3 regions of the Flavobacterium plantiphilum genome follow, and region 1 is predicted to be linked to each of the others. Evidence: riboswitches for the same ligand, from Rfam matches in the RefSeq annotation. Region 1 holds a riboswitch; each other region holds the start of a gene.

Region 1 (10,449 bases):
TAAGGGAGCAATAGAAGTCGCCCGGCTTGTTTTTGAAGGAATGAAAGAATTAAATGCTGCAATTAAAAATTAATAAAGTACTCCATGAAAAATACAATCAGACTAGCTTTTATAATGATTTTGCTATTTGCAACACAATTGTTTATTGCGCAAACAGCAAATTCAAAAAAAGACAAATATGATTTTGTGGTTGCAAAAGACGGAAGTGGTAATTTTAAAACGATTCAGGAAGTTATTGATGCTGTTCCTTTTTTGAAAACAACCGAAACAAAAATTTTGATTAAAAATGGTACCTATAAAGAGAAGCTGGAAATCCCGGAAAACAAGAATAACATCACTTTTATAGGAGAAGATAAGGATAGCGTTATTATTACTTATGATGATTTTGCATCCAAAAAAAATAGTGCGGGAGAAAATATAGGAACATCAGGATCGTCTAGTTTTATTGTTACAGCAAATGATTTTAAAGCTAAAAATATTACTTTCGAGAATGCAGCAGGACCAGTGGGTCAGGCCGTAGCGGTTAGAGTTGACGGAGATAGAATCATTTTTGATAACTGTAAATTTATGGGGTTTCAGGATACCTTGTATCCGCGAAGTACCACTAGCAGACAGTATTATAAAAATTGTTACATAGAGGGAACAACTGACTTCATTTTTGGGGCTTCCACTGCAGTTTTTGATCAGTGTGAGATTTTTGCAAAGCCGGGAGGGGCTTATGTCACTGCGGCAAGTACTCCCGAAAATCGTGAATATGGTTTTGTATTTTTGAATTGTAAACTGACTACAAATTCAGAAAATGACAGCTATTATTTAGGTCGTCCCTGGAGAAATTTTGCTAAAACAGTATTTGTTAAATGCGAAATGGCCGGACATATCAAACCGGAAGGCTGGCATAACTGGGGGAAACCGGAGGCTGAAAACACTACTTTTTACGCGGAGTATTTGTCAACAGGTCCGGGAGGCAACACTGCTTCACGTGTGAGCTGGTCTCATTTGCTGACAGCAGAACAATTTGCAAATGACTATACTATTCAAACCATATTTAAGGATTGGAATCCAAATTAAATTTTAATATCAGAAAATAGTTTTATGAAAAAAACAGCTCTTGTACTCCTGTTGTGTTTCTTTAGTAGTGCTTCTTTTGTGATGGCGCAAACATCGAATCCTGAGAAATACAAATATAATTTTGTTGTTGCTAAAGACGGAAGTGGTGATTATAAATACATTCAGGATGCTATCAATGCGATGCGGGTTTTTCCTTTGGCACCGATAACTTTGTATATTAAAAACGGTACTTATAATGAAAAAGTAGAACTACAGGCCATTAATACTGATGTAACTTTTATTGGGGAAAGCGTAGATAAAACCATCATCAGTTTTAACGATTATTCCGGCAGGGGAAAAATGGGAACTTTTGATTCGTATACCGTAAAAATTAGCGGAAACCGGTTCAAAGCGGAGAATATTACTTTTGAGAATGCTGCAGGAAGAGTAGGTCAGGCGGTTGCTTTGTTTGTTGATGCTGATAAAGCGGTTTTTAAAAATTGTAAGTTTCTGGGAAATCAGGATACTATTTACAACGGAGGAGAATATGCCAGACAGTTTTTTACAGATTGTTATATTGAGGGAACTACCGATTTTATTTTTGGACCTGCAACGGCTGTTTTTAAAAATTGCGTGATTCACTGTAAGTCTAATTCCTATATTACGGCTCCCAACACACCTAAAGACAAGGATTTTGGGTTTGTTTTTTTAGACTGTAAAGTTACTTTAGCTGATGAAGTAACCAAAATGCATCTGGGGCGTCCGTGGAGAGCCTGGGGAAAATCAGTATTTATAAATTGTGAATTACCCAATCGCATAGCTGCCGAAGGATGGGATAACTGGGGGAATCCTGAGAATGAAAAAACGGCTTATTTTGCCGAATACGAAAATAAAGGCGAAGGTTTTAAACCAAAGCAGAGAGCTCCGTGGACACATCAGTTAACTAAATCGGAAGCAGCAAAATATACACTGAAGAATATTTTAGGAAACAACTCTAAATCAACAGAAAAGGAATGGTATGATTTGTAATTTTCTGAATTTTATATTTTAAACTAAAAACAGCCGCAGGAAATTATTCTTGCGGCTGTTTTTCTGGCTAATAAAATGAGAATAAACTACATCAGTACTAATTTACAAGATTCAAATCTGTAAAACCGGATACTTCGGTAGAAACTTCTCCCAGCCATCCGCCTTCAGCACGGTTGGAAGTGTACACTTTCACAAAATCGATTCCCTGTAATTTCACCGCTTTACCATCTTTATCTACAGCCCAGTCGATGTTAATTTGTGCTTTTTCATTAGTGTTTGCCCAGTTGTCGCTATAACCCCATTCATAAGGAAGATTAGACCAACTATTACCACTACCTGCAATATTAGATTTTAAGAAAGTACCTTTAAACGTGATGCTTTCTCCTTTCCACAGTGGATAATATGCTTGCGTATTGAAAGCATTTTTAGAAATATAACCTGTTTGTCCTTTGTTATCCGTCCACCGAATATACTCGGCAAGGCTCGCTTTAGTTTCTACTTCAGGTTTGTAATACGTCATTTCATAATTTTTAAGGGTCGTTTCCTTATTGTATTCAGAACCTGCAATTTCATACCATTCGTCATCGGCTTTTCCATTGCCATTAGCATCATAAGAAACCATGATAGTTCCCGGTTCTGCCCATGTAGTAAGTGCGTTTCCGTTTACAATGAAATCATTTCCTTCTTTATTGATTACAGTATGGTCAAAACCAAATGTAACATAACCGCCAAAACCACCAAGACTTATCATATTTCCTGCTTTTAAAGCAGTTTCAGCCTTTACACGCATCGTTTCATCTGTGTCTTTGTCTGTGGCTGCCGGAAGTTTATTGACTGATTGTCCTGGTGCTGGTAAAAAGTCAAATACCTGAGTGATTTTATTCAAATACGTTTTTTCGTTAACAGTTACTGTAAAGGTTTTAGTGTTTTCGCCACCATCATTTTTTGCTTTTAATTCAAGACTGTGTGTTCCTGCTTCTGCAAAAACATAGTTTAAATTAGCTGTTGCAGCTATTTCTTCTCCGTCTAATGACCATATAAATGTAGCGTTATTGGTGTTTTTAATTTCGGGCTGAATGCGAAGCCATTGCATTTTGTCTAAAGTAAAACCATTTTCAGGTTCCTGAATTTGGATTTCAGGAGAACTTATTTCGTCATCAGAACATCCCGTTAGTGATAAGATTGCTAAAGAAAGAGCAAATAGATTTTTTTTCATTTTTTTCATTGTAAAGGTTATTGTTTAATTGTTGTTTTGAATTTAAAAGCAATATGTGCAGGAATGTCTCCGGTAGTAACTGTGAATTTGGTATTACCTTCTTTATCTATGCAGTAGAGTTTTCCGGGAGAAACATAATCTCCGGCATCAGTGATATACACATTTAGTGAAACAGGATCTACAGCAATTCCATATGGCGTTTTAATTGCATCTCTGATAGTCTTAGGCAGGAATGATTCGTTAAGCAGGGTTTCCGTTTTTATATCGATTACAGAATAATTAATAATGTAGTCGAAAGTGGTATAACTGAATTCAGATCCAATGACATACGCTTTATTTCCAGCAATAGATAGATTGGAACAGGCAATATCAAATACTTTTTTAATCTGATCTGTTTTAGTATCGATAACATATAATTGAGAAGGAGTTTCATAATAATCGCCACGGGAACTTACATATAAATCACCATCTTCATCGGCTTTAAGACGGTGTAAATTGATAGCAACATCAATATCTTTTGTTTTAGTAAAACTGTTTAGGTCAATTACTGAGATTGTTCTTTCATAATTCGGAGGACTGTATCCACCTGAATTGGCAACATAAAGTTTATTGTCTACTACAGCCATCTCTTCGGGTTGGCGTCCCACTTTTACCGTTCTGGTAATGCTTAGTGATGTAGTGTCAATCTCGGCAACAAATCCGTTTGGTGAATTATCACCCAATTGGGCTTCACCATCATAGGCACTGGCATAGGCTTTTCCATTGGAAAATGTGATATAGCGACAGTTTTTTACCTCAATCACTTTTATACGTTTGGTAGTTTTGACATCCATAACTTCTATTTTGTTTGAGTTATTGATTACGGCATATACTTTTGAACCATAAACACCTATATCATTTCCTACGTCACCTAAACCTAAAGTAGCTTCCGGGTTAGCTTGTGAATAAATGTTTCGTCTGTAATTTCCTGTTTCGTAGTCATAATAATCTAATGAAGCTTTGTTCATGCTCATATTTCCTTCGTTAAGAAGATAAAATCCTTCAACAGAAGTAATCGTTTCAGGAGGTAATGCTATGTTGTCTTCCGGGATAATAGCATCATCTGTTTGGCATCCTTGAAAAAGAAATACCAACAAAGTGAATAAATAATAAAAATTGAGATTTTTTTTCATTTGTAATAGGAATTTATTTAAAAATTTAGAGACAGATTCAGTCGGTAGTTTCTTCCGGGCATGGGGAAATTGAGTACTACGTCATAATATTGATTGAAAAAATTGTTGACTTCTACACCCATTTTTACAGGAAGATGCGCTAGTTTACCATTCCAAATTACGGCCATGTCACTGGTGTACCAAGGTTGCACGTAGTTTACAGCGATATTTGCTTTTTGGCTATAGCGCTCGCCTGTGTACATGAAACTATAATTTATTTGCCAGTTTTTCCAATTAATAGCAGCCGTTAAAGTGCCGCTGTTTATAGGAGTATAGGGAATTTGATTTTTGTAGGTACTGCTGTTTGGGGTAATATCAATTGCTCTTTGCCAGGTGTAACTCAAGCCTAAGTCTAAAAAGACTTGCGACGGAAGTTTGAAAACAAAATTGCTGTTTATTTCTGCTCCCCTTATATCCACTTCTCCCAGATTAACCATCGTCCATCTAAAAAGATTAGTAGATGGAATGGCGATGATCTTGTCTTTTACCCTGTTATAATAGACATCTGTCTGAAAGGAAGCCGATTGTAAAAACTTCTTAGGCTCAATAATGTAAGTGCTTCCAAAATCATATTGTGTGGTGAATTCCGGTTTTAATGAGCTGTTACCAATGAATGTATAGTACAAATCATTAAAAGTAGGCAATCGAAAAGATTCTTTATAAAAAGCTCTAATTCGGAAATTTTTGTTATTTGAAGGTTGGAAAGAAGCCGATAAAACGGGACAAAAAATTCTTTGGCTGTCTCCTTGCTGAAAATATTTCACCTGTTCGTCAACATAAGTTCCCAGAAGATTGACTTGGATGTCCAGTCGATTCCAGTTCATTTCGCTGGATAATGCACCTAAATACGAATAACGGGCAGGATACGGGAAACGGTATAAATTAGCTTCCAGGGTATTTATCGAAAAATCTGCAGCCAAAGAAGTTTTCCACCAGGAATTAATGGTGTAAAGTGTGGCAACAGAAGTATAAAATTCATTCTGATAATACTTATTATCTAATGCGCCTTCCAGTGTTTTATAATCCGGATCCATGTAGCGGCTGTAATCTTTGCTGTATTTCAGATTGACAAGCAATTCGAATTTCTTATCAAATGAACTCTGAATCGTTCCATGAACAAAAAAATTCCGGTCCCATTGTCGCTGAAAATGCTCATAATTATTGGCCACTATAGCACCGGGCAATCCACGTTCCGAATTATAAAAATAGGCTTTTAGCGAACCTTTGATGGATGGGTTCAATTGAGCATGTAATGTCAATTCACCTCTAAAAGCTTCAATATCTCCATTTTGACGAACCGCTGTGGTATCGTAGCCATTCTTTTTTTGGTAGCGGTATTTGTATTTGCCATCGGCTTTTGTCCAATCTGTGCTGGCAGTTAGAGCAAATTTTTCGGATAATTTTTGTTGGTAGAGTAACGAAGGGTTAAAAAGTCCAAAAGAACCTGTCTTTAAATTAGTTCGGATTTTGATGTTTTTATCGGCACTAAATTCAGGTGTTTTAGTTCGTAAATAAAGTGTGTTGGAAGCAAAAAATCCCCGTGCCGGCTGAAAAATAGTTGACTTTTGTCCGTTGTATAATTCAATGGCTTCAATGTTGTCCAAAGAATATTTACCCAAATCAACCTGACCATTTTGTGCATTGCTGATGCTCATACCGTCATAGAAAACTGCGGTATGTGCACTTCCCAGACTTCGTACATTAATGGTTTTGAGTCCGCCAATTCCACCATAGTCTTTTAGTTGAACTCCTGAAAAATAACGAATCGCATCGGCAACCGATAAACTGTTGAGTTTTTCCAGTTGCTTGCCTGATAAAATTTGTACAGGCATTGGCGATGCTACTTTAAATTCCCGCTTGCCTGAAGGCACAATCACCTCACTCAGATGTTGTGGTTTTAAAGAGTCCTTTTCTTTTAGGTGTACAGTCAGCTTAGCCTGTGCGTATAGAGAACTTGTGAATAAAATCCATACGAGCAAGACAAACCCACCATATAATCTAAGCTTACATAGAGGCATATAAATCTATTTTACTAAAAAATAGTAGTTTCGGAAAAATTGTAAATCAAATGCTACTTTGATTATTTGTGTTGAAAGCTCTGGTCCGCGAAAGCTTCAGTTGATATGCAGTGGCAGGTCTCCTGACTTGTTCCCATTTTGATCCGCCTTCCCATCTCGTTGAAACGAGACAGTGGCAAAAAGTTTGATTTTCAGAAAAATTCATTTTCGTGAAATCTGTCAAAATGTTGCATGGAACTTACAGTAACGGGCTTGTTCAGGATTTACACCTGATTCCCTCTTAGTTGACACTGTCGAAAAACAGAGCCAAACCATTGCGGGTGCAAAAGTAGTCAAACTTTTTGGGGTTAAAGAGTTCTTTTAAAAAAAAAGCAGAAGTTTAGTTTTGTCAAACAAAAATATCAATATAACTAACCTCATCGGTTATGGGGATAATTCCGTGTTTTTGTAAGGCGTTAAAGTATAGACTGTCTCCTGTTTTCAGGATGTATTCGGTATCGCCCACCTGCATTTTCATTTCGCCTTCGACCACAAACACAAACTCTTCGCCATCGTGTGATAACTGGTGCGGAATGACTTCGCCTTTTCGGGCTACAAATAAAAAAGGCTGCATTTTTTTTTGGTGGTATTCTGATGCATAGGGAAATATCATATAGCCTTTTTCGGTTTTAACCAGTTTTTCAACAGCTTCTTTACGGCTGGTAACAATGGCTTTATTCCAGCTATGCTGTTCCAGTAAACCTGATATAGTAGTGCCTAGAACAGAAGCAATTTTTACCAGGGTCGCTACTGATGGTATGGTTTTGTTGTTTTCTATTTTAGAAATCATGCTTTTAGATAAATCGCAGCTATCAGCCACTTCTTGCAAAGTGCGTTTTTGATTGATACGCAACAGGCGAATTCTTTCGCCTACTTCAAGATTGTTTTCTGTTTTGCTTTTAGTTTGTACTTTTTCGTTTTCCAAAATGCCTGTATTCAATTAGTTTGTCTAAGACTCTATTTTGTCACAAATAAAGGATAATTAATTTAACATTGTCCAGACTTTTTATTTTTTGTACCAAAATTAAATTCGAAAATAAAGATACTGATTATAATGCTGTTCTGATAATTTTTTATCAACTTTGTTGAATAAGAGTAAACCTATTGTAAAGAATATAAACTTTACGGTAATTCCGTAACCAATAAACCAACCTATGTATCAACCACTAAAAAGTTGTCTGGCTGTTATTTTGACCGTATATACAGCAGCAACACTACACGCTCAAAATCCTGAAATCAAAGTAGATCTTACTAAAGAAATTGCGCCTATGAAACCAGTATGGGCATGGTTTGGCTATGATGAGCCTAATTATACTTATATGAAAGACGGAAAAAAACTCCTTACTGAAATTGCAGAACTAAGTCCTGTGCCGGTATATGTGCGAACACATAGTTTACTGGTAAGTGGTGATGGTATTGCAGCGCTGAAATGGGGTTCAACAAATGCGTATACAGAAGACGCTGATGGAAATCCGGTTTATAACTGGAGAATTGTAGACAGTATTTTTGATACTTATGTTTCACGCGGCATGAAACCGCTGGCGCAAATTGGGTTTATGCCCGAAGCACTTTCGACACATCCGGCTCCTTACCGTCATTACTGGAAACCCGGTGATCCTTATACAGATATTATTACGGGTTGGGCTTATCCACCAAAAGATTATGACAAATGGCGTAATCTGGTTTACGAATGGGTAAAACATTCTGTGGAACGTTACGGTCAGAAAGAAGTAGAAAGCTGGTATTGGGAAGTTTGGAATGAACCTAATGGACATTACTGGAAAGGAACCCGCGAAGAATTCTATAAATTATATGATTATGCCGCTGATGGTTTAAAAAGAGCCTTGCCTACAGCAAAAATAGGAGGGATCAATATTGCAGGAACACGAAGCAAAGGCGCTCAGGAATGGACTAATGATTTTATAAAACATTGTATTAGCGGAACTAATTATGCCACAGGAAAAATAGGTTCGCCTATGGATGCTATTCTTTTTCATGCTAAAGGTTCGCCTAAATTAGTAGATGGCGCTGTAAGAATGAATATGGCTCCACAACTGAATGATATTCAAACCGGATTTAATATGGCGATGTCCTATCCTGAAACTAAAGACCTACCTCTAATAATAGGCGAGTCTGATCCTGAAGGATGTGCGGCTTGTGGGATGGCTACCAATCCGGAAAATGCGTATCGAAACGGAACCATGTATTCCAGTTATACGGCTGCAAGTTTTGCCAGAAAGTATTTATTGGCAGATAAAACAAAAGCTAATTTTCTGGGAGCCGTATCCTGGTCGTTTGAGTTTGAAAATCAGCCTTGGTTTTATGGTTACAGAGATTTAGCTACTAATGGAGTGGATAAACCTGTTTTGAATGTTTTCAGAATGTTCGGTATGATGACTGGTACAAGATTAGAAGCTGAAAGTAATCGTATGTATTCTCTGGAAGATGTAGTTCAGTCCAGTGTTCGTGGAGAGCAATCAGATATTGGAGTTTTGGCAACTAAAGATGCAAAATCGGCAGCGGTGATGGTTTGGAACTACCATGACGATGACAAACCGGGAGCTACTGAAACGGCAAATGTAACAATTGAAAATATCCCTGTAAAAAAGGCTCAGCTTACAGTTTATATGATTGATAAGGAAAACAGCAATTCGTATGAAGTCTGGAAAAAAATGGGTTCACCTCAGAATCCTACACAACAACAAATAGATACATTAGAAGAATCAGGGAAATTAAAGAGTATTTCGACTCAGAAAATAAAAATAACTTCGGGAAAAACTATGGTGCCTGTACAGTTGGAACGTCAGGCGGTAGCTTTGGTGAAATTAGATTGGTAAACTACTGCTAAAAAAAAAGATAAAGGCTTCAGGGAAATCTGGAGCTTTTTTTTGGAAAATTATTTAAAAGGCTTGTTAGTGTTCCTTAATTTTGGTGCATAAAAACAGCCTCATATTACTGTGAAGATTTTTTTAGTACCGGGAACTGGACTCGAACCACCAGAAGATTTCGTTGTGATGAAGTAAAAATATATGCTAAATAATTAATTTAATCAAAGAGCAATAGGTTTCAAACTTAAATAAAAAATAATATAATTATTCAATATATTTTTTAACAAAATATTTTTTGTAAGCCCTGCCAATTGGCAGTATTGTATCGTTAAGGATAAAAAGCTTATTGCCAGAAATCTTTTGTGAATAATTTATGTTTACAATAAAGGATTTATGAATTTGACAGAAATCTTCATTTAATTTGTCCAACCATTGCTTCAGGGAGTCTGAGGACAAATGCATTTTATCTAAAGCATATACCTCAGTATAATCACCATCCGATTTAATATAAATAATATCTTGCTGTTTAATTTTTATCAAATCATATCCGGACTTTATAAATAATGGCTCGTTATCATTTTCAAATGTTGAATAAACTTTTGAAACTGCTTGAAGAAAACGCTCGTAGGAAAACGGTTTTAACAAGTAGTCTTTAACATTGTATTCGTAGCTTTCCAAAGCATAATCAGAATAAGCAGTTGTAAGAATCACTGCAGGGCAATTTTCATAGGTTCTTAAAAAAGACATTCCGGAAATTTTTGGTAAATGGATATCCAAAAATATAATATCTACATGTTCGGTCTCCAAAAATATTTTAGCTTGCAGCACATCTGTATATTTGTTTTTTAATAGTAAATCAGGAGTTTCAGCAATATATTTTTGTAAAATACGCTGTGCAGGTGGCTGGTCTTCAATTATAATACAAGTTAACATTTATATAGGTTTTAATTGCATGGTTAATTTAACTTCGTACATGTTGTCTATACTTGATATAAAAAGTTTATGGGTCTTGGGATATAACAAAGCCAATCTTTTTTTTACATTTTCCAGACCGATTCCTT
Region 2 (10,449 bases), on a different contig from region 1:
GGACCGGCATGAAGATTGAGCTTATTCAAATCAATAAATTCAGCATTTAACTCCAAATCCAGTGTTGGTTTTTTAGAATCAGAAGAACCTTCAGCATCTAATTTAAATTTTAAATTAGGATCACCGGAACTCACATTCGCTGCATACACACCGTTTTTAATAGTTCCGCCAATATTTATATTCTGGTAATTGTAATCATTAAATTGTGCTGATACGATTTTAGAAGTCAGTTTTGCCGTTGCCGTTGCAGGATCAAGACTTCTTCCATTGACAGTAGCATTGGCGGTAATCTTTCCTAATTGTCTGTTTTTAATCAATTTCCCTACATCAAAATTAGTAACGCTGGCATCAGCTATATATTTTTCATTATTTTTTCTGGTTTGGTCAAAAGTTGCTTCCACAATAGCATTTCCTAAAGAACTTTTTAAATCCAGATTAGTTTCAAAGGCAGCCACACTTCCTTTAAAGTTTCCTTTTAAATTAAATTTCTGAGGCAGTTGAATCGTGTTCGGAATCGTATTTTTTGGTGTAAAAGCAGTAATATCTTTTGCCGTACTTTCAAAGTTGGCAATAGCCAGATTAAACACTGATTTTTCAAAATCAGGCAATCCCCTGATGGTTCCTTTCACATCCACTTTAGTATTCCCAATCCCCTCAGCCTTGAAAGTGGTAATTTTTAAATCATCCAGTTTTCCGTTTACTGTCGCATTAAAATTCACGATAGTATTAGGATTATTTTTAAAAACAGCATTCGATTCCAGTTGTGGCACTAATAATAAAATATCTTTAAATGCCAGCATACTGTTTTTTAAATGGACATCTAAAGTGAGCTTTTCAGGATTCTTACTAATGGATTCAATAGATGGATAAGTTGCCAAAATGTTATCCTGTAAATTAGTCTGTGGTGTTTTTAACGATAAATTTTTAAGAGATGCTTCCTTTGAAGTATAATTAAATTTTGTTTTTAACGCATCTAACTGAAATCCGCTTTTTTCTTTGAAAGTAAAAGAATTGACCGTTCCGCTGTAATCATTATCTCTTATAGCAATAGCTTTTCCGTCAAAACTCAGTTCATTTAATTTTAGATGATTGTAATCAATTCCTTTTTTAGTCTGAATTTCATTATTATTATCAAATATAAAATTAAGATTGCTGATAGAAACAGCATTCACATCAATTTTCCAGGCTAATCCGGAATTTTCGACAGCCTCTTTGTTCGTTTCTTCTTTTGTTGTTTTTACAGATTTGGTTAAGGTAAGTTCACCATTTGTATTGTTTAATTCCAATGATTTCAGCGCAATGATTTGCTTTTCCAAATCTATTGTTTTCACATTTGTTTTCAATTTTTCAAACCGGATTTTGGTATCCATATTTGTAAGTGCATCTTTATATCTGACGTCAATATTTTCAAGAAGAATATCTTTTAACTGCAATTTTAAAACATTCGTTTCAGCTTCTTCTTCGATTTTTTCAGCCACTTTTTTAGTTGCTTCGACTAAATCCTGAGTTAGATTTAATTGTAAACCGTTTAGGTTTATTTCTGGAATATTAAAAGAGAGATTATTTAAATCAAAATTTTTAATTTGGGTATCAAAGTGATTGACAAATACATCAATATTGTTTTTTGCAACTGTATCATCATATTTAAATTTTATCGAATCAAGGTTTATTTTCCTGATAGAAATTTCCATTCCTTTCTCATCAGTCTTAGGTTTTTCTTCAGTAGCAAAGGCTTTGATGATGTAATCAAAATTATAAACAGAATCTTTATTTACTTTAATATGCGCAGTAACACCTTGCAAATCAATGCTGTTGATTTGAACTTTACTATTTAGCAATTCAAACAGGCTGATGTCTACTTTTAAAGATTTACCCGCCAGTAAAGTATCTTTTGACTGATCTTCAAAATAGAAATCATGCAGAATAATTTTCTTTGGTAACCCAAGTTCAATACTTCCTACTGCTACATTTGTTTTAATTTTTTCATGAAGATAACTAACAGCTTTGTCTTTTATAAAATTTTGTCCAAACGGAGTCTGCAAAGCAATAACTATCAATAAAAAAACTGTTACAACAAACAATAAAATGTATAATAGAATTTTAGCAACTTTTTTCAACTTAAGATAGATATAAATTAAAATAAATCATATTGATTTATTTGTAAAACAGTTCAACTGACCGTGGGTTTAAGCAATTTAAACAACAGCATTTCTCTATAAAACTACAGCTTTGACTGCTCTTTTCAAAACACAAAAACACTTTTGTGAAGATATTGCAAAGCGGCTGGGATGTATTTATAGAATTATAGAAAATTCTTTTAAAATTATAATTTAATTTAAAAACAAAAAAGGCCCGAACAATGTCCGAACCTTTCTGGGATTACCTCCACATACATGCAATCCTATACGAATCTTTTTAGGCAAAGATGCTATCAGTTCGGCCAGAATCTCAGCTGCCCAAAGGCTATTAAAGATTTAGGAATGTTAACACTCATCTTTTCTTTAAAATGATTGTTTATCACTCTAAAAAATTCTTTATCATTTATAGATGTTAAGCGAGAAAAGAAAGAAAATATAGATTATTAAATACAGGACACAACAAAGCTGTTTAAATTAGGTAGGTATCTGACTTGTAACATTCTTTTATATTCTCCCGCCAGCAATGGAGTTTATAAGCGCGACAGTTAGTGATTTTCCCACGATTCCCTTTTCACTTATTATTAAAAAAAAACCTAATTCAATTTGATAAAACAAATAAAGAACCAATCAACACAATTAGTTTAATATTCTTTATAAATTTAGCAAACAAACTCAAAAAGACCATCAAAAATTAAAAAACAAGATAATTAAACTTAATTATACATAAAAAATAGATTCAAAAACTTTTTAATACTTATTTTTGTCACCACAAAAGACAATTAGTACGATGGAAGAATTAGATACAATAGATTTATTATTATTAAAAATTCTGGGAAACAACTCCAATCAGACAATCAAAGAATTAGCTTTACAGGTAAATTTATCACCTACCCCGGTACTTCAGCGGGTAAAGAGGTTAGAAAATAACGGCTATATCAAAAAATATATTGCTTTACTTGATCATGAAAAATTCAGTCATGGATTCATTGTTTTTTGCAATATCAAACTCAAACAGCATGACCGGACAATAGGTCATAATTTTGTTGATGATATTATGAAAATCGATGAAGTAATTGAATGTTATAATGTTTCCGGTGATTATGATTTTATCCTGAAAGTTTTTGCCCGAGACATGAAGCATTACCAAAACTTTGTATTTAACAAGTTAGGCACAGTGGAAAGCATCGGTAGCACTCATAGTTCTTTTGTAATGGCAGAAATTAAAAATCTACACAATATTAGTATTTGATTGCCCAGTGACAAAAAAAGCTTTTCAACAGCCTTCAAACATCTAAATTCACAAAAAATATTTTTTTATCCGTTCCAAAGGGGATAATCAGTGTAACCCTGTTTTCCGCCTCCAAACATTGTTGCTCTGTCCGGTTTACTAAGCCCGGCATTTTTTTCAAACCGTTCAGGCAGGTCAGGATTTGCGATGTACAAAGTACCAAAGGAAATAAGATTTGCAATACCTTTTTCAAGTTCAGCTTCCGCAGAAGCCTTGTCATAACCTGAATTAGCAATAAGTGTCTGGCGTATCATCCTGCCAAAGAATTCAATCTCGTTTTCAGCGGTATAATGTTCTGGCGAAGGAAAATTCGAACTGCGTCTCATGAGTTCCACATGGGCAAAATCTAATTTGTTCAGTTCTTCAATCAGGTAGGTATAGGTAGCGGCAGGGTCATCCAGTATCATGTCACCATAAGTATGAAAAGGAGATAATTTAATTCCCACCTTTTCACTTCCCACCGCTCTGATTAATTCCTGCATTACTTCCAGTACAAAGCGGGCATTTTTAGGTATGCTGCCGCCGTAATCATCCTTCCTTTGGTTGGCACTTTCAGCCAAAAACTGATTGGGCAAATAGCCATTAGCAGCATGAAGCTGAACCCCGTCAAAACCTGCGGCTATGGCATTTTTTGCGGCCTGACCATAATCCTTTATAGTCCGTTTGATTTCCTGAATTGTCATTTCCTGAGGTATTTCGTAATCCTTCTTACCCTGGGAGGTAAAATGCTGCATTCCCCTTACAGGCAAAGGTGATGGTGCAAAAGGGAGCCTGCCATTCCTGTCTACAGAATGCCCCATACGGCCGGTGTGCCAAAGCTGAGCTACAATAACACCGCCTTTATCATGTACTGACGCAGTAACTTTCTTCCAGGCGTCCATTTGCTGATTGGTAAAAATACCCGGAGTAAGCGGACTGCCGGTAGCTTCTTCACTGATTCTTATGGATTCAGTAAGCAGCATACCTGCACTTGCCCTTTGAGTATAGTATTCTACCGTCATATTACCCACTAAGCCATTTATGTCTGTACGGCCTCTGGTCATCGCAGCCATGACCATTCTGTTTTTTAGGCTGACATTGCCTAAATATGTTTTTTCAAAAAGTTTCATACCATTTTTTTTAAAATTATTATTATTTATAAAAGACAAGAAGCTGAAACTTCATATAGTTATCTGCTGAAGATATTTTTTGCCACATCATTTATACAGAATATTTTTGTAAAAATTGTATTTCTTTCCGTTGAGCCATACGCTGAGCGATGATGCTGGCTGCAATCAATTGCAAGGCATGATAAAGCATCAATGGCAGTAATACTATTCCGGTGATGGTACTGTGCTGAAAGAGCACTTTTGACATGACGGTGCCATGTACCAATGACTTTTTAGACCCGCAAAATAAGACCGTTATACGATCTTCATCTGAAAAACCTAAAAATCGGCTGATCAGCCCTATACAAACGAATACAACGAGAAATAAAACCATCATCCCAACAGCAAGTCCTGCAAGTTCAAGGGTAGTAAAACCTTCAAAAAGATGTTCGGAAAATGACTTGCAAAACGACGTGTAAATGATGGTAAGGATAATTGCCTGATCGAAATATTTGAGTTGTTTTTTATACTTTTCGGCAATGGCACCAAAGCGGGAGTTGAGGGTGATGCCAATGATGACGGGCAACAAAACTTGTAAAAACAATTTGATAACGATATTCGAAACATCAAAACTGCCTGTTGCAGAAGCGATGAAAAGCCCAACCCATATCGGCGTAACCACTACGCCAATCAGGCTTGAAATACTCGCATTAAAAATGGCTGCGGGAATATTTCCTTTAGCAATAGAAACCATGACCACAGAAGAAGAAACTGTGGACGGCAAAGCTGCAAGAAAAAATACGCCCAGCCAGAGCAATTCAAAGCCGTTGCTGACAAACACGGGGCGAAATACTAAAACGATGAGCGGAAAAAACAAAAAGGTTGTTAGCTGGACGACAATGTGCATTTTCCAGTTTACAAGCCCGGATTTTAGTTTTTCAACACTCAGGCGCAAACCATAAAACAAAAAAATAAATGACACGCCAATATTGGCAATATCCTCCAGCGAAACAGGCTCTTTGACCATGCCCGGCCACGGCAGAAAATAAGCCAGCAAAATCATGGTGGCTATCATTAGCAGAAAACCGTCGAGACCTGATTTGCTTAATACTTGTAATAACTTTTTCAATTTGATCTTTACTATTTAATTTTTTTTTAAAGCTAATATTCGGGTGATAATGAAGTTTTTCCTAAAATATAATTAAGAATATACATTAAAGATCGGGACTACATCCCAAATTCTTTACGTATAATTTCTGCTCCAGCGCTTAATGCAATTAATTTGCCTCTTGCCACATCCCGTGATAAAGGAGCCATACCGCAGTTTGTTGAAGGATAAAGGTTTTCGACATCTACAAACTCAAGGGTCCTGCGCAGGGTATCAGCGACTTCTTCCGGTGTTTCTATAGTGTTGGTGGCCACATCAATGGCACCGACCATTACTTTTTTGCCGCGAACCAGTTCAATTAAATTAAAAGGCACACGCGAGTTATGGCATTCCAATGAAACAATATCAATATTGGATTTCTGGATTTTAGGGAAAATTTCCTCGTACTGACGCCACTCTGATCCCAATGTCTTTTTCCAGTCATTATTAGCCTGTATTCCATAACCGTAGCAGATATGTACCGCAGTCTGGCATTTTAAACCTTCAATGGCGCGTTCCAATGCTGCCATTCCCCAATCGTTTACTTCATCAAAGAATACATTAAATGCGGGTTCGTCAAACTGGATAATGTCTACACCTGCATCCTGTAGTTCTCTTGCTTCTTCATTGAGTAATTTCGCGAATTCCCATGCCAGTTTTTCACGGCTTTTGTAATGGTCATCGTACAAAGTATCTACCATCGTCATTGGACCAGGGAGTGCCCATTTTATAGGCTGATTTGTCAGCGTGCGTAAAAATTTGACATCTTCAACAAAAACTCCTTTTTGGCGTGCAACCTCTCCAACAACAACTGGAACACTTGCATCGTAACGGTCACGAATTTTTACGATTTTGCGGTTTTCAAAATCTACACCGCTTAAATGCTCGATAAAAGTGGTTACAAAATGCTGACGTGTCTGCTCGCCATCACTAATGATATCGACCCCTGCCAATTGCTGTTCGTGCAGAGAAATGCGCAACGCATCCTGTTTGCCTTCAATTAACTGATCTCCTTCTAATTTCCAGGGCGACCAAAGTTTTTCGGGCGGTGCAAGCCAGGCAGGTTTGGGTAAACTTCCAACAATTGAAGTCGGTACTAATTTTTTCATAATAAAATATTTTTAATGGCTATAATTAAAGATCAAAATTGGCAGACCACTGCTCTAAAACACTTTTGTAAGGCTTAATGAAGTGCTCTTCTGCATATTTACCCTGTTCGACAGCCAGTCGGCTGCGCTCATCGCGGTCATAATCCACGCGGGTGAGTGAATAATCTTCGTGTTTAAGACTCGGCTGATAGATTTTCCCAGCTACTGAATTTGCATTGTAAATTTCAGGACGATAAATCTTCTGGAAAGTCTCCATTGTGCTGATTGAGCTGATTAGTCCAAGATCAGTATAATCAGCAAGCAGATCTCCGGAATGGTAAAAAGCCATCGGTGCCACACTGTTCGCAGGCATGAAAAAACGAACTTTTAAACCCATTTTGAAGAAATATTCATCAGTGAGAGAATACTCATTCTGCAGATACTCAAACCCCAGAACCGGATGCTGATACTCAGTACGTGTATACGTTTTGTTGCCCGATACACTTAAACAAATTATCGGTGACATCTTAAAGTGCTCTTTGTAAGTGACAGAATTCACAAAGCACTTATAAAGTTTTCCATGCAAATCACCAAAATTTTCAGGAATACAAAAACTAGGTTTATTTTTATTGTACTCGGTCAATAAAATACTGAAATCATAATCACGTACATAAGAAGAAAAATTATTTCCGGCGATACCTTCGATACGCTGACTGGTCTTACGGTCAAAAATATTCGTTTTCAAAACTTCAATAAGTGGCAGATTGTTAATCCCATTCTTATCATTAATACTCATCGTTACTGTGATGATTTCAAGTTCTACAAGATAACGATCAGCTCCAGGATTATCCAAATGAGCCAATGAATTGAATCGATTGTTAATCATATTCAAGGCATTACGTAAGTTTTGCTGACGATTATCTCCTCTGGCCAGGTTTGCAAAATTGGTCGTCAAACGTGTTTTGCTTGAGGGGTGATAATTTTCATCTAAACAAGTGCTCTCGAGCTTGAATGTAAAATCAGACTTGATTGTACTTTGAGTATTTTCCATATATTTTCCGTTTTAGTATTGAAGCTTCTATTAAGAACTATTTCATTTTTTTTAAATAGTTATTTTACACTGCAAATTTTAAAACAAAAGATTTATAAACCAAGTATTGATAAAATATAAAATATTTTAGCTTTATTATAGTAAATAAAAAGATAATTAATCTTTTAAAAGATATAATAATACCAGAAAACAGATAATTTCACTTTAGAGTTAATATTTCAAGTATATTGTTTACAAGATAACCAAACTCAATAAGTATGAAAAAAAACAAGTATCAGGCTATAATATGACCTGAGGCGGGTCACTTAACTTAACAGATATTATTGTGTTCTGTTGTGTTGCATCGACTCTAACTCACTAGAAATATAGTTAAAACGGCTTCGTTTTTATTAATATCCTGATTATAGAGAATCTTTTAAAAAGGAATATAGACTGTTAATACCTCTTTTATCAAAATCACTACACTATTTTGATAACATAAGTACTAATCTATTCAGTTGAAATATGGTTCATGACACAAAAAAAACAACACTAAATGGTGCATAATCTTTCAATGGTAAAATATAAAGTCTTTAGAAGTAAATTTAGAGGCGTTAGAAATGTGGAATTCTTCCTTTTTAGATTATCAAATATTTTTTCTTAATCCCCAATTTTTGAACGTGGTTCCTACGCAGCCCTGATTATCAATTACAGAAAATAAAAAACCTTCCTGAATAACAAGAAGGTTTTAGTCGGGGTGGCAGGATTCGAACCTGCGGCCTCCTGCTCCCAAAGCAGGCGCGATAACCGGGCTACGCTACACCCCGTAACGCGGCTGCAAATATACAACTCTTTTTTGCTTATGCAAACTATAATTTAAAAATAAATGCAATTCCAAAAATAATTTTACAGCAGCGGTCTGAAACCTGACAAAACATCGCAAATCAGGCTTTAACAAATGTTAACAAAATAGATTTTTAGAAACAATAATAAATTGTATTTTTACCGTTCAAAATTATAGAAATAAATGGGCAAAATCATTGCGATTGCTAATCAAAAAGGAGGCGTTGGAAAGACTACTACATCAGTAAATCTTGCTGCTTCCCTGGGCGTTTTAGAAAAGAAAGTTTTATTAATTGATGCTGATCCTCAGGCTAATGCCAGTTCAGGATTAGGTATTGATGTCGAAAGTGTAGAAATTGGTACTTACCAAATACTGGAACACAGTAATACTCCTAAAGAAGCAGTAGTAAAATGTTCCGCTCCTAATGTAGATGTAATTCCTGCTCACATTGATCTTGTGGCTATAGAAATTGAATTAGTAGATAAGGAAAACAGAGAATATATGCTTAAAAAAGCATTAGAAAGTGTTACAGAAGATTATGATTATATCATTATTGACTGTGCACCTTCTCTTGGTTTATTAACATTAAATGCTTTAACTGCTGCAAATTCTGTAATTATACCTATTCAGTGTGAATATTTTGCTTTGGAAGGATTAGGAAAATTACTGAATACTATAAAAAGCATCCAGAAAATTCATAACCCCGACTTAGACATCGAAGGTTTATTATTAACCATGTACGATTCCAGACTTCGTTTATCAAATCAGGTTGTTGAAGAAGTTCAGAAACACTTTAATGATATGGTTTTTGAAACGGTTATCCAGCGAAATGTTAAACTAAGCGAAGCACCAAGTTTTGGCGAAAGCATTATCAATTATGATGCTACGAGCAAAGGAGCAACAAATTATTTACACCTTGCTCAGGAAATTATAAAGAAAAACAGCAATTAATTTTATGGCAAAAGCAATAAAAAAACAAGCCTTAGGAAGAGGATTATCAGCATTATTAAAAGATCCTGAAAATGACATAAAATCAGTTGAGGATAAAAATGCAGACAAGGTTGTTGGAAATATTATTGAGCTCGAGATTGAAGCCATAGAAATAAATCCGTTTCAGCCCCGAAGTAATTTTAACGAAGAATCATTAAAAGAATTAGCCACTTCTATTAAAGAACTGGGGGTAATTCAGCCTATAACTGTTCGAAAATTAGACTTTAATAAATACCAGTTAATTTCGGGAGAACGTCGTTTGCGAGCTTCAAAATTAGTTGGTCTTAGCACCGTTCCTGCTTACATTCGAATTGCCAATGATAATGAATCACTGGTTATGGCACTGGTTGAAAACATCCAGCGTCATGACTTAGATCCAATTGAAATTGCACTTTCGTACCAGCGGTTAATGGATGAAATCCAATTGACTCAGGAGCAGATGAGTGAACGTGTGGGTAAAAAACGTTCTACCATTGCAAATTATTTAAGACTCTTAAAACTGGACCCGATTATCCAGACAGGAATTCGTGATGGTTTTATCAGTATGGGACATGGCAGAGCCATCATCAACATTGAAGATTTAGATGCCCAGACAGCTATTTATCAAAAAATTGTAAGTCAGAATCTTTCGGTTCGTGATACTGAAACTTTAGTAAAAAATTATCAGGACAGTCTCAAACCAAAAGCTGCGGTAAAAGCTAAAACAGCTTCTTTTGATATCGATGAAAACCAGAAAAAGGTTTTGAACAATTATTTTGGAAATCTGGTTGACATCAAAGTAGCCAGTAACGGAAAAGGTAAAATCACCATTCCGTTCCGGTCTGAAGAAGATTTTA
Region 3 (10,449 bases), on a different contig from region 1:
TCTTCTAATACATTTATTTCATTTATTGAAACTGTTTCTCCGCTTCCTATAGCTGATAAAGCTACGAAACGTAAATATCTTGCTTTAACGCTATCAAAAGTTTTAACTTGCTCAATTGGATTATTTTTTATGTTGGAAAATTCTCCCTGAGACTGTTTAGTCCATTTTTTAATATCAGTGCTGGTAAAAAATTCATAATTGGCTATCAAATTAAGATTGTTTCCCAGTTGTTGCGGAAGGTAACTAAAGCCTTTTATGTTTTTCACGCTTCCCATATCAATTGTAATTTCTTGTGGCAATGGATGTTTTTCATTCCCAAAAGCCCAGATAGTTTCAGGATTACCGTCAATAATTCTTTCCGCTGATTGAATATCACCACTGGAAACTGCAATTATTTTCCAATTCTCTTTAGATGCGCTGTATTTTACCGTTGCAACGGCACTGCGGATTCCTTCTGCTTCATTTCTGGCGATAGCTTTAATGGTTACTGCTTTTTCACAATTAAAAACGCCCTGATATAAGTTGCTTTTTTCCGAAGGGATACTTCCGTCGAGCGTATAATAAATCTGACTTGCTTCTTCGCTTTTTATAGTTATCGCTCCTTTACGATCTCTTTGTATAACCGGCATTTTTACAAAAGTGGGCGCATTATAAGCTTCTATGTTCGAAAGCAGCACACTGGCTTTAGCATCCAGAATATTTATTCTGATAGCAGAAGCAATTACTCTGTCCATTCTTAAAATTCGTTTATAACCAATAGTCGTTTCATTTGCGACTGTCTGCCATTTTCCATCCACTTTCGCTTCAACAGAAAATGCTTTGACCCGTTGCCCTGACTTTATATATTCCTGAAGCACAATTCTGTTAATAGCTGTAGGTTTTTTAAATTGAAATTCAACACTTGCTTTTATAACCTCATCATCAGTTGCCCAATACGTATTTTTATCGCCGTCAATCAGGTTTTTAGCACTAAACCGAGAACTGTTTGCTCTCACATTATCTGCTTTGGTTTTTGTATGGGCTAACAATTCTGTTTTAAAATCTGATTTTATAACAGCCACTAATTCTTTCAGTCTCTGAATATCATTTTGATGAATCAAACCTCTTTGATCCACAGGCAAATTGAGTAAAAGAGTCGCATTTCGGCCTATCGAATTATAATATATATCAACCAGTTCGTCCAGCGACCGTACTTTATCATCTTCAACAGCATGGTAAAACCATCCGGGTCTGATAGAAACATCAGCCTCACCGGGAACCCATTTTTCTCCATCTTCATGACCGGACATATAGTCTGTATAATGTACTTTCCCGGCTAAGTCATCTTTTTGACGTAAAAGACTCCAATTGGTTTTATTAGCATAACCTTCCTCATTTCCTATCCATCTTGCCTCAGAAGGTCCTATTCCCCAAACCAGTGTTTCAGGAGCTATTTTATATATTAACTTATAGGTTTCTTCCCAGTTGTAATATTCTAAAGTATTTATTTTTCTAATTTCATTGGCACCGCCATAATAGCCATCGCCTCCATTAGCCCCGTCAAACCACATTTCAAAAACATCTCCATAATTAGTCAGTAATTCTTTTAATTGATTTCTAAAATAAGTTACATATTCCGGTTTACCATAATCGGCACGACTTCTGTCCCAAGGAGAAAGATACAACCCCAGCTTAAGATTGTATGTTCTGCAGGCTTCAGCCAATTCTTTTACCACATCTCCTTTTCCTTCTTTCCACGGAGAGTTTTTCACAGAACGTTCCGTATAAACTGAAGGCCACAAACAAAAACCATCGTGGTGTTTTGCTACTAAAATAATTCCTTTCATTCCGGCCTCTTTAACCGTACGGGCCCATTGTTGTGCATCAAGAGCGGTGGGATTAAAAAGTTGCGGAGATTCGTCTCCATATCCCCATTCTTTATTGGTAAATGTATTTAGAGAAAAATGAATAAAAGCATAAAATTCCATTTCCTGCCAGTCAATTTGTTTTTGCGTAGGCAAAGGACCAAAGGGTTTGGGTTGGTTTTTTAGTTCCTGAGAATTACTAAATTGGATACCTAAAAAAAAGCTTACTATAAAAAAAATATTTCTCATCCGGTTGCTTGTAATGATTTATAAAACAATTTAATTATAAATTTAGAGTTATTTATTATAGCTGGAATCACTATTTCGACCAACAGCTGTTGAAAAAGGAGTTTTGTCATTTTTTCATTAAAAATGGCTTAAAAACCAATTTGAAATGATATTTTTATAAATAAAAAAAAGTCTATGAAAAATCTACTATTATTTTCCTTCACATTATTATCAATATGCGGATGGAGTCAGACTGCCGAGAATTATTTTGATCAGGCAATGAAAAAATCAAATGCGGGAAACACACAAGGAGCGGTGATGGATTATACTAAAGCCATCAATTTAAAACCTGAGTTTAGCCAGGCTTATTTAAACAGAAGTATGGAAAAACTCAAAATAAATGACCTTGATGGAGCCTTAGCTGATGCTAATAAAACATTAGAACTGCATGAAGACAATACGTATGCTTATACAACAAGAGCTAATATTTATTATAAAATGAAGAATTACAAAGCAGCTCTTCAGGATTGTAATATTGCTATTAAAAACAACACTAGTGATTATGTTGTTTATAATTTAAGAGGATTGGTTTACAACCATCTCAAAGACAAACAAAGTGCCTGCGATGATTTTTCCAGAGCTATGGGATTAGGTAGTGAGAGTGCTGCCAAAAACTTTAAAACTTTTTGTCATTAAAACTAACAAAGCTGCTTCATAAAAAATGAAGCAGCTTTGTTTCTTAAAACGGATTTACTATTATTTTTCAGTGAGTTTCTTTAACTCAGTACCTCCGGGAATTTGCATTTTATCTGTTAAGATTGAAATATCATTTAAATTAAAAAGACCTGTTAATGACATTAAAACTGAACGATTAATCCCATTTGCATCATCATCAATAAACATTAAAAATTCTTTCAGCTGATTACCGGAACGTTTTACATCTATGGTAACTTGTTTTCCATTTTCATTTACTTTCTTTAATTCCTCTAATGCAGCCGTTTTGATATAATTATCAGCAGCATCTCTCATTTTTTGAGCTGCAGCGGTATTAGTAGTTGAATACACTTTTAAATTATCTAAATTTTGAATTAACTTCAAATATTGATGTGTTTCTTTATCAGAAGCATCTACTTTTACTTTACTCATTAACTCGAACATTTTCTTATTTACAATTACGGAAACAATTTCTTCCTGTCCGTCAAACTGATCAAAAACCGTTTGCCCGTAGAATGTTCCGGAAGCAAAGGCAGCTACTAATACAATTAGTATTTTTCTCATTTTCATATCTTTATATTAAAATTTAGGTTCCTATTTAACTATGCATTACCATTTCTATGCCAAAAAAACAGCACAATTATAACTCTAACGTTAGATAATACGATTTATGCAAAAAATCTATTACTATTTTAATTAAAAAAGCAAATAATAAAACTAAAGATAGTATTTTTACGTTAATAGCCATAATCATTAACAAAATATGAACACTTTGTATAAACACATAATAGCACTGATTATCCCATTTTTGTTTTTGCAAAGTTGTCAGGATAATGATGATACCCTACCGGAACCAACAGCCATTGATGTCAACAATTTTATATGGAGAGGAATGAATTCCATGTACTTATGGCAATCTGAAATTCCTGATTTAGCCGACGACAGATTTACTTCTGGTGCCGAATATGAAAGTTATTTACAAAGCTTTTCTTCTCCGGAAAATTTATTTGAAAGTCTGCTGTATTTTCCTTCCAATCAAAAAAATATCGCTGATAATACTGTCGTAGACCGCTACAGCTGGATTGTTAATGACTATCTTTCACTGGAGCAACAACTACAGGGAACTTCTAAAAACAATGGAGTAGAATATGGTTTGAGTTTAGTTTCTTCAGGAAGTAATCAGGTTATTGGTTATGTACGTTACATTATTCCTGGTTCAGATGCTGCTACAAAAGATATTAAACGTGGTGAAATATTTTACGGAGTGAATGGAACCCGCCTCACACTAAGCAATTATCTTAGTTTATTAAGAAGTTCTGATCTGGATTACACCTTAAATTTTGCCGACCTTACTTATGACAACAATAGCAATCCTGTAATTACTCCTAATGGAAAAAGTTTAACATTGACAAAAACAACATTAGCTGAAAATCCTGTTTTTATCAAAAAAGTCATTAACAATGGAACTCATAAAATTGGCTACTTGATGTACAATGGTTTTTATGACAATTATGATTTAGAACTTAATGATGCCTTTGGGTATTTTAAAACCGAAGGAATAACTGATTTGGTATTAGATCTAAGGTACAATGGCGGAGGTTCTGTACTGACAGCTACCCGATTAGCCAGTATGATTACAGGACAATTTACAGGACAGATTTTTAGCGAATTGGCATACAATAACAAAAAATCTTTTCTCAACAGAAAGTACACTTTTACAAGTACTATTGACAAAGCGGGTATCAATAGTTTAAATCTTAACAGGATTTATGTTTTAACGACCAGAAGTACCGCTTCGGCAAGTGAACTCATTATTAACGGTTTGGATCCGTATATCAATGTAATCCAGATAGGAGATAATACTGATGGTAAAAATGTGGCTTCGGTTACTCTTTATGATTCTCCTACTTTTTCAAGAACTAATGCAAATCCTTCTCATCGTTATGCAATGCAGCCTATTGTTGCCCGTTCGGTAAATGCAGCAGGCTTTGGCGATTATTTAGAAGGATTAGTTCCTGAATATCCCTTATTTGAAAGAATTAGTACCATGGGAACTCTGGGAGAACCTAATGAACCTTTGCTGGCAACTGCCATTGGAAAAATTACCGGTACAGCTAAAAATATTCCACAAAAAACAACAGCTGATTTTCCTTTTATTGATGATTCTAAAACACTTAGAGGACTTAATTTGATGTATTTTAGTACAGAAGAACAATAATTCACAATCCATTTGAGTTTATAGCAATAAGAACCAACCATTTAAAAAACCAAGTTTATGAAAAAATTATTTTATTTTTTACTGATTATCACCATGATGGTGTCTTTTGGATTTGAAAAAACAACTGATGCAGTTGCAAAACCCATTAATGTTGTTATTGATGTAGCTCACGGTGGCAGTGATTCTGGTGCTGTTATAAAAGGTATAAGCGAAAAACAATTGGTGGAGCAACTTTCTAAAAAGATAAAATCCTCTAATCAGAATGTGCAGCTTCATTTCACCCGAAATGATGACAAAACTTTAAGCCTTCAGGAAAGAGCCGCATTCATTAATACTCTTAAGCCTGATTTAGTATTATCCATTCATATCAATTCTAATAGAGACACTAATAAGTCAGGACTTGAAATCTTTACTGCGCAAGAAGAAAATGAATTTTCTCAAAAATCAACAGAAATTGCACAAAAACTAAGTTCAAAACTATCTGAAAATGATTTTTTAAAAGGAAATGAACTTAGAAAAGCTCCTTTTTATATACTTAAAAAAACGAATGCTCCTGCTATCCTTATAGAACTAGGTTATTTATCTAATGAAAATGACTTTAAATATCTAACGGATACTAACACACAAAATAAAATTGCTAATTCTATTTCTGAATTCATTTCTGATTTAGGAAAATAAATCTAAGCTTTATAAAACAAAAATCCCATCTCCTTATTTAAAAAGAGATGGGATTTTTTAATTGTATCAGCGGTTTTACAAAGTAATATTCAATCCTAATTTAAAGTTTCTGCCTTTGGTACTAAAACCTCTGGCTTCTACAAAGTCTTTATTCAAAATATTATCTGCTGCCGCAAAAAGGTTTAGTCTGTTTTTAATAACGGTATAACGGATATTGGCATTTACTAATTGATAATCTTTCAGTATTTCTGAGTTAACAATAGTTTCAAAATCCGGCGCTGGTCCATAAGTACTATATTCTGTATATCTGTCAGAGACAAATTGATAAGTAGCACTAAAAGCTAAGCGGTCAGTTGCCTGAAAATCAATTGCCGAATTTACCTTATGCTTCGGGTTTAAAACTCTTGACTGCTTCTGCATTTCTGTAAAAGTGTAATTAGCACTCCATTTTAATTTGTTTGTCAATTGATACGAAAACATAGTTTCAAATCCTCTGGCTTTATTAATTCCTGAAATATTATAATATTCATAAGTACTCAAATCAAAACCAATAGCGTCAGTTTCATCTCTCAAAAAAGCTATAGATGTGAAAATCAGTTTTTTATTTAATAATTCTAATTCCACTCCTGCTTCCAGTGTTTTATCTTTTTCAGCAACCAAATTCTCATCACCATAAGAAGAATATAACTGATACAAACTAGGTGCTATAAAAGCGGAACTGTAAGAAGCCAATAATTTTATTGGTGTATTTGGTATAGAATACGAAGGATTTAAGTTAAAAACCCAATTATTTCCAAACATACTATGAATGGTATAACGTGCTCCGGCATTAAAATTGAATCCAAAATCAGAGTTATAAACTGCAGTTAAATAAGGATCAATCATATTAAAATTAGCTAATTCAGTACGAATATCTACATAATCACTTTTATTAGACATTTCATGAAATTGAAACTGAGCTCCGGTTACCAGAAATAATTCCGGTAAAATGCTGTATTTATTAAATAAATCGGCATTCACGCTTCTTGATTTATAATACGAAAAACTACCATAATTAAAAAGAGCCCTGTCCATTACATTTGCACTCGAGTTAAGGACAATTTCACCATTGGTGTACTTGTATTTTGGAGAAAAACCAATTCTGTATTGTTCTGAAGTGGCAAAATTCTCGATATTATCAGCAAAAGAACCAGCATCAAAATCATTTTTAATTTTATCATAACTGGCAAAGAAATCCAATGCTAATTTGTTATTTGGTGTAAAACCAAACTTTACAATAGAATTTACTCTGGAAAAATGATCAGCTTCAAAGTTTTCAGTATCCAAGGCCGGTTTAGCTTCAGAAATTCCGGTAGTTTCAGTACTGTTTAAAGAGGCAAAATAATTGAACTTCTCCGATTTTCCGTTAAATGAAAATCCCTGATTGTAATCCTGAGCTGAATAATCCTTATCCTTAGCTGTAGTCTGAGTTCCTACATTCATATACACATTTCCTGCAATGGATTTTTTAGCTGCCTTTTTCAAAGTAATATTAATTACTCCGGTAGCTGCCCCAGAACCATAAAGTGTACTGGCCGCCCCTTTCATTACCTCAATACTTTCTACCTGATCGGCTGAAAGTAAACGTAAATCATAGGACAAACTGATTCCGGAAGCATCGGTAACAGGAACACCATCAATTAAAATTAAAGCCTGATGTCCTCTTCCTCCTCTGATATAAAGACCTAAATCTTTCCCATTTCGGCTCTGATTCCCATTTACTTCTACTCCCGCAACTGTACTCAAAACTGAAGCTACTGATTGTCCGGGTCTCTTTTTTAAGTCATCAGCAGTAATCTTTACAATTACTTTTCCGGATTTTTCTTTTGGTAAAGCAAATTTAGAATCAGAAATAACCACTTCTTCTAATTCATTCGTTCCGGAAAGAACAATTCCTTTTTTTTGCGCCATTGCACAGGTACTTATTAATACGAATAACGCACTAATACGAACGATTTTTTGGTTCATTTTAATAAACATTTAATAACAGCTATTTGCTGTTACATGACTAAAAATGGGAGAAAAGCATAGAATGACCCCATACCCAAACCTTTTTTCCCGAAAGTTTGATACTCGATGTATTAGGCAGGTCTCCTGGCTTGCGTCTTGTTGTTTACCTTCCCATTCCATTTTAGATTTAGGATTTTTGATTTTAGATATAACTAAAATCTGAATTCTAAAATCTACAATTAAAACAGTGGTTTTGCAGATAACAACAAGCTTGATAGCTTACAGTTGCGGGTACAGCTTAGGATTTTTGATTTAGATATAGATTTACAATTTCTGATTGCTTACAATGCGGAAATCTGCTTTCTAATTTCTGTCGCCTTTCACCTAATTCCCTTTTAATGCTGTTTTCTCATAGAAAACAGCAACCTCAATACGGCGGCAAAGATAAAACTTAATTCAGCTAAAAATCAAATTTAAAGTACTATTTGGCCTTACTAATACAAAACACTAAAAATCAATTAGTTAAAAACATAAAACAAAATCACAATGTTATTTTTATCACTGCTCCAAAATCGACTTTATTAGTAAAAGCATCTTTCAAAGGTAAATTAGTCAGCTTGCACAAAATACTTCTAATTACTCCAGCATGAGTAACAAGCACTATTTTTTCTGATTCCTTTTTTGCAACAATTGAAGTTAAAAAATCACTTACACGCTGATGCAATACAACAAATGATTCGCCGTTAGGAACAGCGACATTTACAAAATCGTTCATCCAAGGGCTATAATCGGCTTTGGGAATGGCATTCCAATTTTTTAATTCCCAATCGCCAAAATGCATTTCCATTAGTCGGGAATCGGTAATAACTGTATCTGATAAATACTTTGCTAATTGGGTACAACGCAACAACGGACTGGAATAAACAATAGCGTCAGCAGGGATTTTAAGTTTAATTCCCTCAAATTGTAGTTCAAAAGGTGTTTTTAAATCAACATCACTTTGTCCGTAGCAAACGCCTTTTTCACAAACTGTCTCCGTGTGTCGGACTAAATAAATTTCCATAATGCAATTGCTGATAAATAAAAAACTACTTCGCAAACTTGCTGTGTTGCCCCCAAACAATCGCCAGTGTAACCATCAATCCATTTTTGGAAATAGCGAGCCAGAAAATAACGGAATATGAAAACAGGAATAACAACTAGCAAGATTTGTCCGTAAAAGAATGAAAGAGTAAAAAGTGGTAACAATCCAAAAAAGAAAGCCCCAACAACTTCTCTCCAGGTAAACTTTTGCGCTATGGGTTTGCTTTTACTTGTGGCATCTTCTCTGGAATATTCATGAGTAAAAACAATAGATACAGCAGCTAATCGACTTAAAGCATGTCCCGAAACAAACAACAATAAACCTACCACTATCGAATTTGCCTCTGCAAGTAACTGAACTACGCTCTGGAATTTTAACAAAAACAGCAATACCAAACCGATAGCTCCATAAGCTCCGATAGCACTGTCTTTCATAATTAGAAGAATCTTTTCCTTAGTCCATCCGCCACCAAAACCATCGCAAACATCGGCAAAACCATCTTCGTGAAAAGCGCCTGTAACCAGAATACTGGCAATCATTGATAAAATAACCGCTATTTCATTTGAAAAAACAAAAGCCGAAAGATAATAAATCACAAAGTTTATTCCGCCTACAATCCAGCCGATAAGTGGAAAATAACGGGAAGCTTTGTTTAAATAATCCGGATGATGATTGATATTTTTAGGACAGGGAATTCGGGTATAAAATAGTACTGCGGTAAAAAATATATGGAGTTCTTTTTTCATTTTGTTTAAATATCAATATCATTTTGGCTAAAGCCAATAAAATTCACAACCTACAAACCAACAGCTAAAGCTGTTGGCAATTCAAGCTAAAGCTCCTACCTTTGAATTGTCTCCAGCTTTAGCTGGAGAAACCTTGATTAAAATCATTAATGGCTTCAGCCAAACTATTTATCATTAACCTTCTTAAATCCATATTTATCAATGAATTCATCATATTCTTCCTGAAATGTTTTCTTTTTATGATGCTCTTCTTGATTTTTGATATAATCTCGAACTTTGTCAATAATCGATTCCGAAACAGAAACGGCAAAATATTCATCTTGCCATTCAAACTTTGCTTTAGTCAAACCGTTCTTATTTATCCAGAATGAAGACTCTCCTTTTATTAATTGCATTATTTTTTGAATATTTTGATCAACACCCAATGAAATAAGACAATGACAATGATCAGCATATCCATTTATAAAATCTATAAAAATCCCTTTTTGAACTGCATTTTCTCGTATATGCTGCCAAACTTTTTGACGCAATTCTATTGAATCTAAATAAGGAAATCTATTTTTAGTACTCCAAACACAATGAATATATACTTTAACAAAAGGCATAATTGTATTTTTAAATTGTTTTATTTTTTTGGCTAAAGCCAATGATTTATCTTTCTCTCTCCAAATTCATTAAAAAAATTCTAATTGCTTTAAATCTCGGAATATCAAATCTCCTTTTTAATTGCCTCCAGATTTATCTGAAGATTTCCAAATTTCTTTTATATTGGCTTTAGCCAAAAAAATCTACTTCTCACTCACTCCCGCACTTTCAAAACTAGCCATATCATTTAAAAAAGCCACAGCCGATTCTATTATTGGGAAAACCAAAGCACAGCCAGTTCCTTCGCCCAAACGTAAATCCAATTGTAAAACAGCTGGAACATTCAGATAATCCAATAATTTT

What was found. Region 1 has a riboswitch for cobalamin ahead of ABS764_RS07220 (TonB-dependent receptor plug domain-containing protein). Riboswitches for the same ligand answer to the same signal wherever they lie in the genome.
Region 2: linked by a shared signal. The riboswitch ahead of ABS764_RS08430 (translocation/assembly module TamB domain-containing protein) and the one ahead of ABS764_RS07220 (TonB-dependent receptor plug domain-containing protein) in region 1 are both predicted to bind cobalamin.
Region 3: linked by a shared signal. The riboswitch ahead of ABS764_RS12340 (TonB-dependent receptor plug domain-containing protein) and the one ahead of ABS764_RS07220 (TonB-dependent receptor plug domain-containing protein) in region 1 are both predicted to bind cobalamin.

What each region holds. Positions count from the first base shown of each region.
Region 1 is NZ_JBELQA010000003.1:428,168-438,616, forward strand. It holds gene ABS764_RS07195 (rhamnogalacturonan acetylesterase) at 1-73, shown strand, start outside; gene ABS764_RS07200 (pectinesterase family protein) at 85-1,068, shown strand; gene ABS764_RS07205 (pectinesterase family protein) at 1,093-2,076, shown strand; gene ABS764_RS07210 (PKD-like domain-containing protein) at 2,174-3,292, opposite strand; gene ABS764_RS07215 (DUF5074 domain-containing protein) at 3,310-4,464, opposite strand; gene ABS764_RS07220 (TonB-dependent receptor plug domain-containing protein) at 4,482-6,521, opposite strand; cobalamin riboswitch at 6,617-6,852, opposite strand; gene ABS764_RS07225 (helix-turn-helix domain-containing protein) at 6,910-7,485, opposite strand; gene ABS764_RS07230 (GH39 family glycosyl hydrolase) at 7,715-9,397, shown strand; gene ABS764_RS07235 (LytR/AlgR family response regulator transcription factor) at 9,653-10,321, opposite strand; gene ABS764_RS07240 (sensor histidine kinase) at 10,322-10,449, opposite strand, start outside.
Region 2 is NZ_JBELQA010000004.1:176,883-187,331, reverse strand. It holds gene ABS764_RS08430 (translocation/assembly module TamB domain-containing protein) at 1-2,117, opposite strand, end outside; cobalamin riboswitch at 2,599-2,750, opposite strand; gene ABS764_RS08425 (Lrp/AsnC family transcriptional regulator) at 2,926-3,387, shown strand; gene ABS764_RS08420 (alkene reductase) at 3,453-4,535, opposite strand; gene ABS764_RS08415 (bile acid:sodium symporter family protein) at 4,627-5,643, opposite strand; gene ABS764_RS08410 (methionine synthase) at 5,742-6,770, opposite strand; gene ABS764_RS08405 (DUF1852 domain-containing protein) at 6,796-7,800, opposite strand; tRNA gene ABS764_RS08400 (tRNA-Pro) at 8,532-8,606, opposite strand; gene ABS764_RS08395 (ParA family protein) at 8,807-9,574, shown strand; gene ABS764_RS08390 (ParB/RepB/Spo0J family partition protein) at 9,579-10,449, shown strand, end outside.
Region 3 is NZ_JBELQA010000006.1:319,127-329,575, forward strand. It holds gene ABS764_RS12315 (alpha-L-fucosidase) at 1-2,093, opposite strand, end outside; gene ABS764_RS12320 (tetratricopeptide repeat protein) at 2,268-2,768, shown strand; gene ABS764_RS12325 (DUF4252 domain-containing protein) at 2,829-3,350, opposite strand; gene ABS764_RS12330 (S41 family peptidase) at 3,550-5,004, shown strand; gene ABS764_RS12335 (N-acetylmuramoyl-L-alanine amidase) at 5,062-5,682, shown strand; gene ABS764_RS12340 (TonB-dependent receptor plug domain-containing protein) at 5,758-7,689, opposite strand; cobalamin riboswitch at 7,790-8,116, opposite strand; gene cobC (alpha-ribazole phosphatase) at 8,213-8,734, opposite strand; gene ABS764_RS12350 (adenosylcobinamide-GDP ribazoletransferase) at 8,719-9,501, opposite strand; gene tnpA (IS200/IS605 family transposase) at 9,666-10,106, opposite strand; gene cobT (nicotinate-nucleotide--dimethylbenzimidazole phosphoribosyltransferase) at 10,290-10,449, opposite strand, start outside.